Regions from separate parts of the Rhodococcus sp. 4CII genome, predicted to be linked through region 3. Evidence: riboswitches for the same ligand, from Rfam matches in the RefSeq annotation. Region 3 holds a riboswitch; each other region holds the start of a gene.
What was found. A riboswitch is a leader RNA that binds a small molecule or an ion and turns the genes downstream of it on or off. The one in region 3 is predicted to bind S-adenosylmethionine.
Positions count from the first base shown of each region.

Region 1 (5,356 bases), 4.4 Mb from region 3:
CGCGACGTCGGGATTCAGCTGACGGACCACGTCGGTCCAGTGCGCGTCGTCCGCGAACAGCGCCGACATCCACTCCCGCTCGTGGGGCAGGAACCCGGAGTTCTTCTTGTTCGTCTTCCAGTTCTTCAGGTCCAGCTCGGTGTGGGCGATGTTCCAGTCGCCGCAGACCACGACGTGCCGCCCCGCCGTGACGGCGGTGCGTGCGGTGTCGGTGAGGTACCGGGCGAAGGAGTCCATGAACCGCTCCTTCTCCTCCTGCCGCGGTGTCTGGGCCTCCCCCGAGGGCAGGTACAGACTCCCCACGGTCAGGTCGTCGAAGTCGGCCTCGAGGTACCGGCCTGCGGCCGCGAACTCGTCGTCACCGTGGCCCACCCGGAACGCGTCGGCCGGCCTGCGGGACAGGATCGCGACGCCGTTGCGTCCCTTCGACGACGGTTCCGCGGACACCAGACTCCATCCGCCCTCCAGGGCGGGCGCGAGCGTCTCCGCCAGTTGCTCGTCCGACGCCCGTGTCTCCTGCAGACACACGACGTCGGCCTCCGTGCGCTCGATCCATTCGGTGAGCCCCTTGCGGGCGGCGGCGCGAACGCCGTTGACATTGACGGTGGTGATGATGTGTGGCACGGCAAGCACCGTAGCGGACGCGTACGACAGCGCGGCTACCCAGACGAACGGGCGCTGCGGCGTTCCATCGCGACCGCCACGGTGAGAACCACGAGACCCGCGACGGCGAGCAGCGCACCCACTGCGGCGGGCGCGGTGTAGCCGTAGCCGGCCGCGATCACGACGCCACCGATCCACGCCCCGAACGCGTTCGCGATGTTGAGGGCGGCGTGGTTGAGCGAGGCGGCGAGCGTCTGCGCGTCGGCGGCGACGTCCATCAGCCGGGTCTGCAGTCCGGGCACCATCGACGCTCCCGCCGCACCGACGAAGAACACCAGCAGCAGCGCCGTGTACGGGTTGTGGGAGGCGATCACGAAGATCCCGAGCAGCACCCCGAGCGCCGTCATCGAGACGAACAGGCCGGGAATCAGCGCCCTGTCGGCGAGCTTGCCGCCGATCAGATTGCCCGCGACCATGCCCAGCCCGTAGATCATCAAGGCCAGCGGCACGAGCGACCGCGACAGTCCGGCGACGTCGGTGAGCGTGGTGCTGATGTACGTGTAGACGGCGAACATGCCACCGAACCCGACCATGCCGATGATCAATGTCATCCACACCTGAGGACGGCGCAGGGCACCGAGTTCGGTGAGGGGATTCGTCATCCGCATGGCGGCGAGCGCGGGCACCCACGACGAGATCGCGGCCAGGGTCACCACACCGATCACCGCGACGAGGGCGAAGGCGCTGCGCCAGCCGAGCGTCTGGCCCAGCCACGACGCGATGGGCACGCCGACGACGTTGGCCACCGACAGTCCCATCATGACGAGCGCGACCGCCCTGGCCCGCTGGCCTCGGTCCGCGAGGTGCGCCGCCACGAGGGCCGCGACACCGAAATAGGCGCCGTGCGGGAGGCCCGCCACGAACCGTGCTGCCATCAGCACCCCGTAGTTCGGTGCGAACACGGTTGCGGCGTTGCCGATCGTGAACGCCGCCATCAACGCGATCAGCAGCGTCTTGCGGGGCACCCGCGCGGTCAGGGCCGCGATGAGCGGCGCACCGACGACCACTCCCAGCGCGTACGCCGAGATGACGTGCCCGGCGATCGGCTCGGTGATCCCCAGGCTCGACGCCATCTCGGGCAACAGGCCCATCGCCACGAACTCGGTGGTTCCGATCCCGAATCCGCCGAGCGCCAGCGCGATCATGGCGAGCGTGCGGACGGACGGATGCTGGGCGACGACACCGACGGGACCGGACGGACGGGCAGGCGCGGAAGTAGTCACGAAGAACAGTCAACGACGGCATCCCGGGTTCTCTTCCCGCTTCCGCCGTGGGGTGAGCACACTCACTTCGTCGGCGCGCCTCCCCCGACTTCCCGCAGACGACGAACGGGACACCCCGACGTGGGGAGCGTCCCGTTCCGTACTGCCGTCGTGCGGTGCCTACTGCTCGGCGATCGCCTTCTGGAGGTTGATGTCCAGCGTGCCGAGGAACTCCTCCGTGGTGAGGTAGCCCTGGTCGCCGCCGACCAGCATCGCGAGGTCTTTGGTCATCTGGCCGCCCTCGACGGTCTTGATGACCACGTCTTCGAGCTCCTGCGCGAAGCCGATGACGTCGGGGGTGTTGTCCAGCTTGCCGCGGTGCTCGAGTCCACGGGTCCACGCGAAGATCGACGCGATCGGGTTGGTGGACGTCGGCTTGCCCTGCTGGTGCTGACGGTAGTGACGCGTCACGGTGCCGTGCGCAGCCTCGGCCTCACACGTCTTTCCGTCCGGGGTCAGCAGCACGGAGGTCATGAGACCCAGCGAACCGAAGCCCTGCGCGACGGTGTCGGACTGGACGTCACCGTCGTAGTTCTTGCAGGCCCAGACGTAGCCGCCCTCCCACTTGAGCGCCGACGCGACCATGTCGTCGATGAGGCGGTGCTCGTAGGTGAGACCCGCCGCGTCGAACTCCGGCTTGAACTCGGTCTCGTAGACGTGCTGGAAGATGTCCTTGAACGCACCGTCGTACGCCTTGAGGATGGTGTTCTTCGTCGACAAATACACCGGGTAGTTCTGCTGCAGGCCGTAGTTGAGCGAGGCGCGCGCGAAGTCCTCGATGGACTTGGTGAAGTTGTACTGACCCTGGACGACGCCGCCGCCGTCGGGAAAGTTCACCAGTTCGTGCTCGATCGGCTCGCTGCCGTCCTCGGGCGTGTAGGTGATCATCACCTTGCCGGGGCCGGGGACCTTGAAGTCGGTGGCGCGGTACTGGTCACCGAAGGCGTGACGACCGATGATGATCGGCTTGGTCCAGCCCGGAACCAGTCGCGGAACGTTGGAGATGATGATCGGCGCGCGGAAGATCGTGCCACCGAGGATGTTGCGGATCGTGCCGTTGGGCGACCGCCACATCTTCTTGAGGCCGAACTCCTCGACGCGTGCCTCGTCCGGGGTGATGGTCGCGCACTTGACGCCGACGCCGTGCTTCTTGATGGCGTTGGCGGCGTCGACGGTCACCTGGTCGTCGGTCTCGTCCCGGTGCTCGATGCCGAGATCGTAGTACTCGAGGTTCACATCCAGGTAAGGATGGATCAGCTTGTCTTTGATGAACTGCCAGATAATGCGTGTCATTTCGTCGCCGTCGAGTTCGACGACGGTGCCCTCAACCTTGATCTTGGACATGGGTGCTTCGCGTCCTCCTAGGAAGATTCCCTGGTTACACGGTTGCGGGCGCACTTCGTGAGTGGGTCCGCGAACGGTTCGCTTATCAAACGTAGACGGTCACAGCGGCCCCTGGGAGACCGCGCTTTAACAAGACAAGCGTACTGCTATACGCCGGGCTCGCAACACACGGGGTGCGGGAACCCGCCCCTACTGGCGGGTAACTTTTGCCTGCTAGTGGCCCTGATCGGTGCCGATTCCGGCCGTTCCACCGCAGCCGCTAAGATTCACCACAGGTCATGAGTGCCAGCAACGAGCCCCGGCTAGCTGGCCGGCAACCCTCCACCGCGGTGGGGTGCCCCGGGTGATGACCTGGTTCCCTGATTCATACAACAGTCGGGTGACAAGCGCGGGTCCGACATCGGAGGTTCATGATGTGTTGTTGTCGTAGATAGACCCCAGACAGCCCTGCGCGCGAACGAACAGCTCGTCGTCCGCGCCTCGTCAGACCACTGGAGTAGACAGCACATGACCGAGAACTGGTCGTTCGAGACCAAGCAGATCCACGCCGGGCAGACGTCCGACGCGACCACCAAGGCGCGGGCGCTGCCGATCTACCAGACCACCTCGTACACGTTCGACAGCACCGATCACGCTGCCGCGCTGTTCGGTCTGGCCGAACCGGGCAACATCTACACCCGCATCATGAACCCCACCCAGGACGCGGTCGAACAGCGCATCGCCGCCCTCGAAGGCGGCGTTGCCGCGCTTCTCCTCGCGTCGGGTCAGGCCGCCGAGACGTTCGCGATCCTGAACCTCGCCGAGGCCGGCGACCACATCGTCTCCAGCCCGCGGCTCTACGGCGGCACCTACAACCTGTTCCACTACTCGCTGCCCAAGCTCGGCATCGAGGTCTCGTTCGTCGAAGACCCCGACGACCTCGAGCAGTGGCGCGCCGCCGTCCGCCCCAACACGAAAGCGTTCTACGGCGAGACCATCTCCAATCCGCGCAACGACGTCCTCGACCTGCCCGGCATCTCCGGGATCGCGCATCAGCACGGCATCCCGCTGATCGTCGACAACACGGTGGCGACCCCCTACCTGATCCGCCCCCTCGAGCACGGCGCGGACATCGTGGTGCACTCCGCCACCAAGTACCTCGGCGGGCACGGCACGGCGATCGCCGGGGTCATCGTCGACGGCGGCACGTTCGACTGGACGCAGGGCCGCCACAGCAACTTCACCACGCCCGACCCGAGCTACCACGGTGTCGTCTTTGCCGAACTCGGACCGCCGGCGTTCGCCCTCAAGGCACGGGTGCAGTTGCTGCGCGACCTCGGCTCGGCGGTCTCCCCGTTCAACGCGTTCCTCATCGCGCAGGGTCTCGAGACCCTCAGCCTGCGGATGGAACGCCACGTGTCGAACGCGACCGCCGTCGCCGAGTACCTCGACGCCCGGCCGGAGGTCGTGTCCGTCGGATACGCCGGGCTCGCGTCCTCGCCCTGGCACGACCGGGCGAAGCAGATCGCCCCGAGGGGCGCGGGCGCCATCGTGACGTTCGAGCTCGCCGGTGGCATCGACGCGGGCAAGAAGTTCGTCAACGCGCTCACCCTGCACAGCCACGTCGCGAACATCGGCGACGTCCGGTCGCTGGTGATCCACCCCGCGTCCACCACGCACTCCCAGCTGACCCCCGAGGAGCAGGCCGCGAGCGGTGTCACTCCCGGACTGGTCCGACTGGCTGTCGGCATCGAAGGGATCGACGACATCATCGCCGATATCGAGACCGGACTTACGGCGGCGGCATCTTGACAGTGAGCGCAGTACAGAACCTGCCCGCGGCGGACGGACGTCTCGGCACCCTGGACATCGGCCCCCTCGAACTGGAAAGCGGAGAGGTCCTCCCCTCGGTGACACTCGCCGTGCAGCGGTGGGGTGAGCTGTCCCCGAACCGGGACAACGTGGTGCTCGTCGAGCACGCCCTCACCGGCGACTCCCACGTCACCGGACCCGTCACCGACGAGCACCCCTCCCCCGGCTGGTGGACGGGAATGGTCGGGCCCGGTGCGCCGATCGACACCGACGAGTGGTGTGTCGTCGCCACCAAC
Region 1 covers NZ_JACCFE010000002.1:983,058-988,413, forward strand. Annotated here, with positions in the region: gene H0B43_RS05555 (exodeoxyribonuclease III) at 1-624, opposite strand, end outside; gene H0B43_RS05560 (MFS transporter) at 660-1,886, opposite strand; gene H0B43_RS05565 (NADP-dependent isocitrate dehydrogenase) at 2,046-3,269, opposite strand; SAM riboswitch class IV at 3,544-3,664, shown strand; gene H0B43_RS05570 (bifunctional o-acetylhomoserine/o-acetylserine sulfhydrylase) at 3,777-5,060, shown strand; gene H0B43_RS05575 (homoserine O-acetyltransferase) at 5,057-5,356, shown strand, end outside.
Region 1: linked by a shared signal. The riboswitch ahead of H0B43_RS05570 (bifunctional o-acetylhomoserine/o-acetylserine sulfhydrylase) and the one ahead of H0B43_RS42900 (putative leader peptide) in region 3 are both predicted to bind S-adenosylmethionine.

Region 2 (5,356 bases), 2.3 Mb from region 3:
CGAGGAGAAGGAGCGCGGCGACGACGGGCAGCACGAACTTCTGGAGCGCGACCACCGTGCCGTGGCCGAACAGCGCCACGGCGACGATTTCGGCGGCGATGATGCCGTAACCGAGCGCGAGCATGCCGTTGTCGATCGGTGTGCCGAACAGGCGGTGCGCGGCGGCGATCAGTGCGTCACCCGAGGTCCACACGGCGATCGCCGCATAGGCGAGGGCGAACAGCAGGGTGAGGCCGGAGCCGATCATCCGCCCGCTGACTCCGAAGTGCGCGCCGCTGGACACGGTGTTGTTCGTGCCGGTGCGCGGACCCAGGAGCGACAGCGGCGCGATGAGGAGGGTGCCGAGCCCGATGCCGACCGCGCTGGCCGCGACCGCGCTGCCGAAACCGAGTCCGAATGTGATGGGCAGCCAGCCGAACACGATCACCGAGAACGCCAGATTGCCGCCGAAGAACACGGCGAGCATGTTGAGCGGTCGCGAATCGCGCTCCGATTCGGGGATGTACTCCACCCCGATCGTCTCGACGTGTCCGAAGCGGTCCTCCGGTGGGGAGGGGGCGGTGTCGTCGAGGGGCGTCGTCGGGTCGAGGTTCGTGGACACTGCGGACCTCACTTTCGGTGGCGGAGGTGACCGTCATCACGTCCTGTTGGGTACCGAAGATATTCCAAACTGAAAATTCAGTCAAGACCGGTGAGTGACGTGCGACACCGGCGCCGGTGCGGAGTTTGCGCAGCTGACGAGTTCGGACTAGATATATGTGTGACCGTTAGTCTCATGTATGTCTCTGTCATCGGAGTGCCTGTGTCTGCCGCCAACGTCAACCGTCGTTCCGCGAGCCGGTCCCGACTCGCCGCAGCCGGGAGGGCGCTCGGTTCATGTGGCATGGACGGTGGACGGTGAGGTCGCCGCTCGTCCGGTGGCAGCTGATCGGGTTCGTTCTCGTGGCCCTCGCGGGCCTCGTCTACGTCGGTGCCAACTACGTGCGCCTCGACAATCTCCTCGGCTTCGGTGAATACACCGTGAACCTGGAGTTGGAAACGTCGGGCGGAATCTTCACCAATGCCGAAGTCACCTACCGCGGCGTGCCGGTGGGGCGCGTCGGGGAGATGTCCCTGACCGCGGACGGCGTCGTCGTCGAACTGAAGATCGACAAGAGCGCCCCCGACATCCCCGCGTCAGCGAAAGCCGTTGTGGCGAACAGATCCGCGATCGGCGAGCAGTACGTCGACCTCCAGCCGGACACGGACCGCGGGCCGTTCCTGGCGAACGGATCCCGCATCGCCGCGGTCGATACCTCGACACCCGTGCCCGTCGAAGAATTGCTGGCGGGCACACAGGGATTGACCGAGTCCGTGCCGATCGACGCGCTCCATACCGTCGTGACGGAACTCGGCGCGGCATTCGGCGGCAGAGGGGACGACCTTCGGTCGCTCGCGGACTCGCTGTCCGGGATGTCGGAATCCGGCATCGAATCACTCGACCGGACAGTTGCTTTGGTGCGCGACAGCCGGACTGTTCTGGAGACGCAGTCCGAACAGTCCTCGGCGATCGAGGATTTCAGTGCAGATCTGGACTCGCTTGCGGATCGCTTGCGGATCAGCGACCCCGACGTCCGGCGGCTGATCGACAACGCAAACCCAGCGAGCGAGCAACTGGGGCAACTGGTCTCGGACGTCGGCCCCGGCCTCACGACGTACCGTGCCAACCTCTCGGTGACGGCGAAGACGATCTCGGCGCAGGCCACGGCCCTGCAGACGCTGTTCGTCTATCTGCCGGGGGTGGCGGCGGCGTCGTCGACCATCGCGCCCGACGACGGGACCGTCCACCTCGGTCTGGTGGCCGAGACCGGCAACCCCCCGTCGTGCACCGTCGGCTACGAGGGCACTCGGGCGATCCTCGCCGACATGAAGCGGCAGGACCCGAACTTCGACGACACGGAGCAGGACTTCCCGCAGAACACCGCCGCGTCCTGTGCGGCCCCGCAGGGCAGCCTCACCGGCGTCCGCAGCGCGAACCGGATCGTGTTCGGCGACCCTGCCACCGTTCAGCCGTGGGACTCGAAACCGAAGAAGGACCCGAACAGGCTGGACCTCAACCCGATTGCGAATCAGCTGGCGCCGCTCCTCGGGGTGACGCCTCGCTGACGCGAGTTCGCCTCCCCGACTCCGGGTCCTCTCGACGTTCGGGTTGACATCTGCGCGCCGATCCTGCAATCTTCGAAACAGGTCACGAGTACCAGCGTCAAGCCCCGGCTAGCTGGTCGGCAACCCTCCACCGCGGCGGGGTGCTCCGGGTGACGACCAGGCTGTGGTTCACACCGGACCCGGCAAGCGCGGACTCCGAGAGGGCACCGACCCTGCGACGAGTCCCTGACTACGAGGGATGTCGTGATGACTGCTGTATTGACCGCCGACGTGTGTGTAGCCCCGCTGGCCCAAGTTTCGGGCTCCGACCTGCGGGTTCCGCTGGTGCAGGGCGGCGACTGCGCCTACGTCAACTTCGACTACGCGGCGAGCGCGCCTGCCCTGGCGCAGGTCACCGACCGGATCGCGGCGCTGCTGCCCACCTATTCGAGCGTGCACCGCGGCGCCGGCTACGCGTCGCGGATCTCGACCGAATGCTACGAGAAGGCCCGCGACTCCGTTGCCCGGTTCGTCGGTGCGGACGACGACCAGGTGGTGGTGTTCACCCGGAACACGACCGACTCGCTGAATCTGCTCGCCGGATGCGTTCCCGGCAGCACCGTGGTTCTCGACATCGAGCACCATGCGAATCTGTTGCCGTGGAAGGGCTCTCGCATCGTGAGGGCTGCGGACACTCTGGCGGAGACCGTCCGGCTGCTCGTCGCGGAACTGTGCTCGAAGCCCACCGCCCTGCTCGCGGTGACGGGTGCCTCCAACGTCACCGGTGAAGTGCTGCCGATCGCGGCCCTCGCCGAGGTCGCGCATCGTTGCGGTGCACGGATTCTCGTCGACGCCGCGCAACTCGCACCGCACCGCCGCATCGACCTCGCGGAGTGCGGTGTCGACTACCTCGCGTTCTCCGGGCACAAGCTGTACGCCCCGTTCGGCGCGGGTGTGCTGGTGGGCCGCCGGGACTGGCTCGACGCCGCCGATCCCTACCTCGCAGGCGGCGGAGCGGTGCGCAACGTGACCGTCGAATCCACCCAGTGGGCACCCGCTCCTGCCCGGCACGAGGCCGGCACGCCCAACGTGCTCGGTGCCGCGGCCCTCGCCGCCGCGTGCGACGCGCTGTCCGCGCTGGACTTCGGCGCCGTGGCCGAACACGAGGCCGCGCTCACCGCCCGGCTCCACGACGGACTCGGCTGCGTCGACGGTCTGGAGTTCCTGCGGCTGTGGTCGGACGCCCCCGACACGGTCGGAATCGTGACGTTCACGATCGACGGCTTCGAGCCGGGGGAAATCGCCGCCTACCTGTCCGCCGAGCACGGCATCGGGGTACGCGACGGCCGCTTCTGCGCGCATCCGCTGCTGAGACGCCTCGGGCGGCCCGACGGTGCCGTCCGGGTGAGTGTCGGGCTCGGCAGTTGCTCCGCAGACGTGGATCGACTGGTCCAGGCCGTGCGCACCCTGGTCGCCGGCCGTCGGAACTGGGACTACGCCAAGGAGAGCGGACAGTGGAATCCGGTGCCGGAGACTCGCTTTTCGCGGGACGCGCTAGTATGAGCCCATGGCATCGCAGGCTGGGAGCACAATGATTGCTCACTGGTGCCGTCGGCATGTAGATCTCTGCCGAACCGCCTCGGGTATGTGTTCGAGCTGACCGTTCTGCCGGCTCCGTTTCATTCACACGTCATTCCCGAGGAACCCCAATGTCTCGAGACAATGCCTTCGTTTCCCGTCCCCTTCGCGTCGCCGTCGAACTGACCGGATCGGGTCACCACCCGGCGGCCGAGGGCGCCGCGGGCACACGGCCCATCAACGGTGCCGACTACTGGGTGGACCTGACCGCCGATTCGACGGATCAGCTCGACCTCACGTCGTTCCCGCCGAACGTCGTCCGGATCCGGGCGTCCGATCTGCGCGAGGCGCAGCAACAACGCGCACGGATCCGCGCCGAACTCGTCGCGGACGGCCGGAACCCCGACGGCGTCACCGTGCTGGTGGACCTCGAGGTGCTCATCGCCACCGAAGCCCGTGCGGCGCGCAAGGAACTCGCTCTCCTCGACAGTGCGCTGGAGACCCCGCGCGAACCTGTGTCGCTGCAGTACGTCGGAACTCCGGTGGGTCTGGCCGGGCTCATCGCCGACATCCAGGCGGCCGGCGTCGCCGACGGTGTGACGCTGCTGCCGCTGTCGCTGCCCAGGGTTCTGGAACAGCTCGTCGACGGCACGCTTCCGTGGCTGGAGGAACGTGGCCTCGTCACCTCCGCCGACGCCGTCGACGAAGCGCTGCGTCGCTTCGACCTGCCCAGCCGCGAGCGGGTACTTGCTTCCTGATCCGGTCAGTTGCCGTTGTTCGTCGAACCCAACGGCGTGGGCCGGTAGTACCGGCCCTCGTGGTAGAGCAGGGGAGCGGACGCGGAATCGTCGTCGGCCTCGGCGTGGACCCGGGTGACGAGGCCGATCACGAGCGTGTGGTCGCCGACGGGAAGCAACTGGTCCACGACGACCCGCAACCAGCTGGGAGTCCCGTGGAGGACCGGTTCGCCGGTGCCGAGCCGCGCCCACAGCGACTCGTCGCTGAACCGCTGGTCGGCGCTGCGCGAGAACCGCTGAGCCAGGTGCTGCTGGTGCTCCCCGAGAAGGTGGATCACCAGCGACTCCGCTGAATGCAGCGCCTCGATGCTCGACGACGTGTTCGCGATGTTGAACGACACCAGCGGCGGATCCAGGGACACCGAGGAAAACGACGACGCGGTGAAGCCGACGGGGCCGGATCCGGCGTCGAGGGTCACGATGGTGACCCCCGCGGGGTGACGACGCAGGGCTGCGCGGTAGTCGTCCGCGCTGATTCCGGGCGCGGGTCGGGGGTCGCGGGGGAGACGCGAACCATCGACGGTATCGGCGTTCTCGGCTCTGTCGGACACATCATTCTCCGGGTCGGCCCGTGTGGGTCACTGTGCCACTCGCGGTCACGAGATGTGCCGTCAACTATAGGGGCGCTGCAGGCAGGGGATTCAGTCGACGTCGATCGCGAGGCCGGCGGTGATCCGCACCAACTCCGAGAACGACGTGCGGAAGACCGTGTCCGGGTGCCCGGCGGCCGCCCACAGTTCCGCGTGCTCCGACAAGGCGTTGTCGACGTAGGTGGGGAGATTGGTGGGATGGCCGAGCGGGGCGATACCGCCGATCGGCTGGCCGGTGGCCATCCGCACCATGTCGAGAGGTGCCTG
Region 2 covers NZ_JACCFE010000002.1:3,038,525-3,043,880, reverse strand. Annotated here, with positions in the region: gene H0B43_RS14810 (cytosine permease) at 1-601, opposite strand, end outside; gene H0B43_RS14805 (MlaD family protein) at 898-2,145, shown strand; SAM riboswitch class IV at 2,226-2,340, shown strand; gene H0B43_RS14800 (aminotransferase class V-fold PLP-dependent enzyme) at 2,392-3,687, shown strand; gene H0B43_RS43140 (putative leader peptide) at 3,692-3,784, shown strand; gene H0B43_RS14795 (hypothetical protein) at 3,834-4,460, shown strand; gene H0B43_RS14790 (flavin reductase family protein) at 4,466-4,975, opposite strand; gene H0B43_RS14785 (YbaK/EbsC family protein) at 5,141-5,356, opposite strand, start outside.
Region 2: linked by a shared signal. The riboswitch ahead of H0B43_RS14800 (aminotransferase class V-fold PLP-dependent enzyme) and the one ahead of H0B43_RS42900 (putative leader peptide) in region 3 are both predicted to bind S-adenosylmethionine.

Region 3 (5,356 bases):
GGGAGGACGACGCGGTGATCCGCGACTACGCGACCGGCCGTTTCGTCGACCGAGACCGACTCCACTACATCGACTTCCAGGGCGACACGTACTCGGTGAAGGGCCCGGCCATCGTGCCGCGACCGCCGCAGGGGCAACTGGTGGTGTTCGGTCGCGGCGGCGAGGTCGACCCGTCCCAGGTCGATGTCGTGCTGGTGTCGGAGGCGACCCTCGACGACATCGCCGACGCCGCCGCACGGACGAAGGACCGCGGGGCCGCGCTGGTGTTCGTCGAACTCGACGTGGCGCTCGGCTCGTCCACTCCGGCCCCACCGAGCGGGCGGTTGTCGTTCGCGGGCGAGGCCTCCGGGCTGCTGGAACTGCTTCGTGCACTCGATCCACACGTCGACGGTGTGCGACTGCATCCCGCCGTCGTCGACCATGATCTTCCGGTGCTCGCGCGATACGTCGTCCCGGCCCTTCTGCGCGAGGGTCTCGCCCACCGTCCCGTTACCGGCGCGACCCTGCGCGGCACGCTCGGCCTGGCCCGTCCCGACACCCGCTTCCAGGCCCCGCGCCTCGAAGACTCCCCTCGCTGAAAGGTTGTGGAGACCATGACCGACAATTCGCACGCCAGACCCGGCGCCCAGGTGCATTTCGGTGTCTTCTTCCAGGGCGTCAACCACACCACCATCTGGTCGGACCCGTCGAGCGGTTCGCAGATCGACTTCGAGACGTTCCGTCGGGTGGCCCTGACCGCCGAGCGGGGCCTGTTCGACGCCTTCTTCCTCGGTGAGGGCCTGCGCCTGCGGGAACAGGGCGGCAAGATCCTCGATCTCGACATCGTCGGCCGTCCGGACGCGATCACCCAACTCGCGGCGCTCGCCGGCATCACCCGGCACATCGGGTTGGTGGCCACCCAGAACACCACCTACAACGAGCCTGCCGACCTCGCCCGTCGGCTGTCCGGGCTGGACCTCCTGTCCGGTGGCCGGGCCGGCTGGAACGCCGTCACCACGGACAATGCCTGGACCGGGGAAAATTTCCGCCGCGGCGGCTACCTCGACCACGCGGACAGGTACGAGCGGGCCGGCCAGTTCCTCGACACCGCTCGCGCGATCTGGGATGCGTGGGCCGACGATGCGGTCGCGACGAGCACCGACGCGCCGACGTGGGCGGCTCCGGACGGAGTGCAGCAGGTGACCCGCCGGACGTCGCAATTCGACGTCGCGATCACCCCGACCCTCCCGCGCAGTGCCCAGGGGCATCCCGTCATCTTCCAGGCCGGCGACTCCCCGGCGGGCCGCGACTTCGCGGCCGGCCGCGCCGATGTGATCTTCTCCCGGCACGGAACTCATTTCGACGAGGCGCTCGCCTTCGCCGAGGACATCCGGGCGAGACTGCGTCGTGCCGGACGTCCCGAGGACGACGTGAAGATTCTGCCGGGCACGCAGATCGTGCTCGCGGAGACCGCATCCGAGGTCGAGGAGAAGGTCCGCTGGGTCCTCGAAGGCCAGTACACCGGCCAGACGGCGCTGTCGCTGGTGGGGCAGGTGTGGGGTCGCGACCTGTCCGATCGGGACCCGGACGGTCCACTGCCCGAATTCGATCCGGTGCCCGCACCGATCTCCGTCACCCGCGGGGCCGCGCGCGACGGAAAGGATCCACTCGCCATCGCCCGCGAGTGGCGTGCCCTGGCGGAGGCGCAGAACCTGTCGCTGCGCCAGGTCGCGATCGCCACCACCCAGCGCTCCGGTTTCGCTGGCACACCCGGTCAGGTCGCCGACGAACTCACCCGGTGGGTGCGCAGCGGCGCGACCGACGGCTTTAATATCTCGCCGTACCTGGTGCCCACCGGACTCGACGACATCGTCGACCTGCTGGTACCCGAATTGCAGGAGCGTGGTTCGTACCGAACGGAATACGAGGGTTCGACCCTACGCGAGCATCTCGGTCTCCGGCCCCCGCTGTCACGGCGGGAGCTCCCGCCGCGGCAGGCCACCGGGTAGCCGGGGCCCGTGTGGCGCGGCGACCGGCGATCTCTTACACTCGGTAACGACCATCCAGAGCGACCGAGAGACCTGGCTCGTTGACGTCGCAGCAACCCCCCGTCCTGCGGGTGCGGGTGCTACCGCCGGGATCGATGGAGGAATCATGTTGACCGAAGGGTTCGTGAGCGCCTGGGGGCGCCTGCACGTCGATCTCTGCCGACTGTCCACCTCCATCTGTTCCAGCTGACCCGATACCCCGCCACCTCGGGGTTCCGGCTCGTCACACCGCATCCACCTCGGATCCGGTGCCTTTCACCTTCCCGTGCGCGTGAGCGCTGCCTGTACGACGGACAGCGCGCACGGCACTTCTTCGAGATCACGGAGTTCTCGGTGCCCTCAGTTCCTTTGTCCTCGTCCTCCCGCGGCGGTGCCCACATCGCAGCCGGAGTCGCCGCCGCCGTGCTGGCCACGGCGCTCACCGCGTGCGGTGGTGCCTCCGGCAGTTCGACCGCGGATGCGGGACCGCCGCAGCCCGGCGGCACTCTCCGCTACGGCCTGTCCCAGGCACCCACGTGCGCAGACCCCGCACAGGCGGGCACGAACCAGACGATCTACGTGGCACGTCAGGTGGTGGACTCGCTCACCGACCAGGACCCGGAGACGGGCGAACTGAAGCCGTGGCTGGCCGAGAGCTGGGACACCGACGCCGACGCGTCCTCCTTCACGTTCCACCTGAAGGACGGAGTGACGTTCAGTGACGGAACACCTTTCACCGCGGACTCGGTGAAGAAGAACCTCGACGCCGTCGTCAATACCCTCACCGGGGCCAAGGCCGCACTGGCCGCCAGCTATCTCACCGGTTACACCGGCACCACCGTGATCGACCCGCTGACCGCGCAGGTCGACTTCGCCGCACCCAACGCGCAGTTCCTGCAGGCGTCGTCCACCCCGCAGCTCGGCATCCTGTCCGACGGTTCCGTCGCGAAGTCCGCCGAAGAGCGCTGCACCGGCGACATCTCGGGCACCGGACCGTTCACGTACGCCGACTACCAGCAGGACAAATCCGTCACCCTGGCCAAGCGTGCCGGATACGACTGGGGCTCCGACGTGTTCGGCCACGACGGCGAGGCCTACCTCGACACCATCGAGTTCAGCGTCGTCCCGGAATCCGGTGTTCGCACGGGCAGCCTGTCCTCGGGACAGCTGGACGCGATCAGTGACGCGTTGCCGCAAGATGCCCCGCAGATCGAAGGCGCGGGCGGACGGGTGCTCACCACGTCGAATCCCGGTACCCCGTTCGGCTTCCAGCCCAACGTGACCCGCGGACCGCTCGTCGACCCCGTCGTCCGCAGCGCGCTGGCCCCGGCGATCAACCGGCAGGAACTGGTCGACACCGTGCTCGGCCCCAACTTCAAACCCGCCACCAGCACGCTGGCGAGCCGCACCCCGGGCTACGTCGCCCTGCCGGACGTGACGTACGACCCGGAGAAGGCGAAATCGATTCTGGATCAGGCCGGCTGGGTGCCCGGCGCCGACGGCATCCGCGAGAAGGGCGGCCAAAAGCTCAGTTTCCCGGTTCTGTTCAGCTCGGTGTTCGCCGGCAACCAGGCCATCCTCGAACTGGTGCAGCAGCAGCTGAAGGAGGTGGGCGTCGATCTGCAACTGGACCTCGTGTCCACCCCGGAGGCCACCGCCCGCCAGAATTCGAAGGACTTCGATGCCACCTACTACAACAGCACTCGCGCCGACGGGGACATTCTGCGCACCCAGTTCGGCCTCGAGGGCCGTAACCTGAACAGCCGGGCCTCGATTCCCGCGCTCGACGACGTGTTGGCGAAGCAGCTGGCCACCACCGACACGGCCGAGCGGAGCGCACTGCTCGCCGACGCCCAGCAGCAGGTGCTGGGCAACGGTCTGTGGATCCCGACGGTGGAGCTGTCGCAGGCGATCGGAGCGGGCCCGACCGTGCAGGACCTGAAGTTCGAGGCCTCGGCCCGGCTCCAGTTCTTCGACACCTGGATCAGCGGACGCTGAGCCATGATTCGCTACTTCGGACTCCGGGTTCTGCAGGCGGTCGCCGTGCTGTGGGCGACATTCACCGTGTCGTTCGCCGTGCTGTTCCTGCTGCCGTCCGACCCGGTGAGCATCGCCGTCGACTCGGCGTCCACCGGAACGACGGTCGACGCGGCCGCCGTCGCGGAACTGCAGGCGCGGTACGGCCTGGACCAGCCGGTGTGGGTCCAGTACTGGAACTCGCTGAGCCATGCCGTGCGCGGCGACTTCGGGTACTCCATCGCCACCGGGCAATCGGTGACCGAGGCGATCGGGAACGCGCTGCCCAGCACCCTCGCGCTGGCCTTTGCGGCGCTGGTCCTCGCCGTGATCTTCGGGACGTCCGTCGCGTTCCTCGCCACGTACACCGGTGTCCGGTGGCTGCGAAACCTGCTGTTCTCCCTGCCGCCCCTCGGCGTCGCGGTGCCTACGTTCTGGGTGGGTTTGATTCTGCTGCAACTGTTCTCGTTCCGGCTGAAGGCCTTCCCGGCGTTCGGAGACCAGGGGGTCGCCGCACTGGTGCTTCCCGCGGTGACGCTGGCGTTGCCGACCGGCGCGGTGATCGCCCAGGTGCTCGCGGCGAGTCTGCAGACCACGTGGCGGCAACCGTTCGTCGAGGCCGCACGGGCGAAGGGCGCGTCGCGCTGGCAGATCCAGACGCGGCACGCGCTGCGGCTGTCGAGCATTCCCGCGTTCACCATCGCCGGTGTGCTCGTGGGCAATCTGCTGGCCGGATCGGTCGTCGTGGAGACGGTGTTCTCGCGGGCCGGCGTCGGGCGGCTCACACAGACGTCGGTGATGGCGCAGGACATTCCCGTGGTCCAGGGGATCGTGGTGCTGAGTTCTCTCGTCTACGTCCTCGTCAATCTCGCGGTCGATCTGCTCTACCCGCTGATCGATCCCAGGATCGTCGACGGCGGGCGAAGCCGCCGCGCCGCCGAAGGCCGCGCTGATCTGGAGGAGAAGGTTCATGTCTGACATCCTCACCCGGGAACTGATCGACGAGGCCGAGGGTTTCGACCCCGCACCGCAAATACCGCCGTCCCCGATCGCGCCGGGGACACCGCGTCGCGCACACCGCGTGCCGGCGTGGCTGCGGCACACTCTCGTGCCCGTCGTCTCGGCGGCCGTGCTCCTGCTCGCCGTCGGATTCGCGGTGGCGCCGTCGGTGTTCGCGAGCGGTGACCCGCTGGTCGGGGTGCCTGCCCAGAAGCTGCAGGCGCCGAGCGCCGCACACTGGTTCGGCACCGACAACATCGGACGCGACGTGTACACCCGCGTCGTCCACGGCGCCGGATTGTCGCTGACCGCAACGTTGCTGGCAGTGGGTATCG
Region 3 covers NZ_JACCFE010000002.1:5,347,193-5,352,548, forward strand. Annotated here, with positions in the region: gene H0B43_RS25515 (LLM class flavin-dependent oxidoreductase) at 1-578, shown strand, start outside; gene H0B43_RS25520 (NtaA/DmoA family FMN-dependent monooxygenase) at 594-1,988, shown strand; SAM riboswitch class I at 2,036-2,129, shown strand; gene H0B43_RS42900 (putative leader peptide) at 2,134-2,217, shown strand; gene H0B43_RS25525 (ABC transporter substrate-binding protein) at 2,361-4,004, shown strand; gene H0B43_RS25530 (ABC transporter permease) at 4,008-5,000, shown strand; gene H0B43_RS25535 (ABC transporter permease) at 4,993-5,356, shown strand, end outside.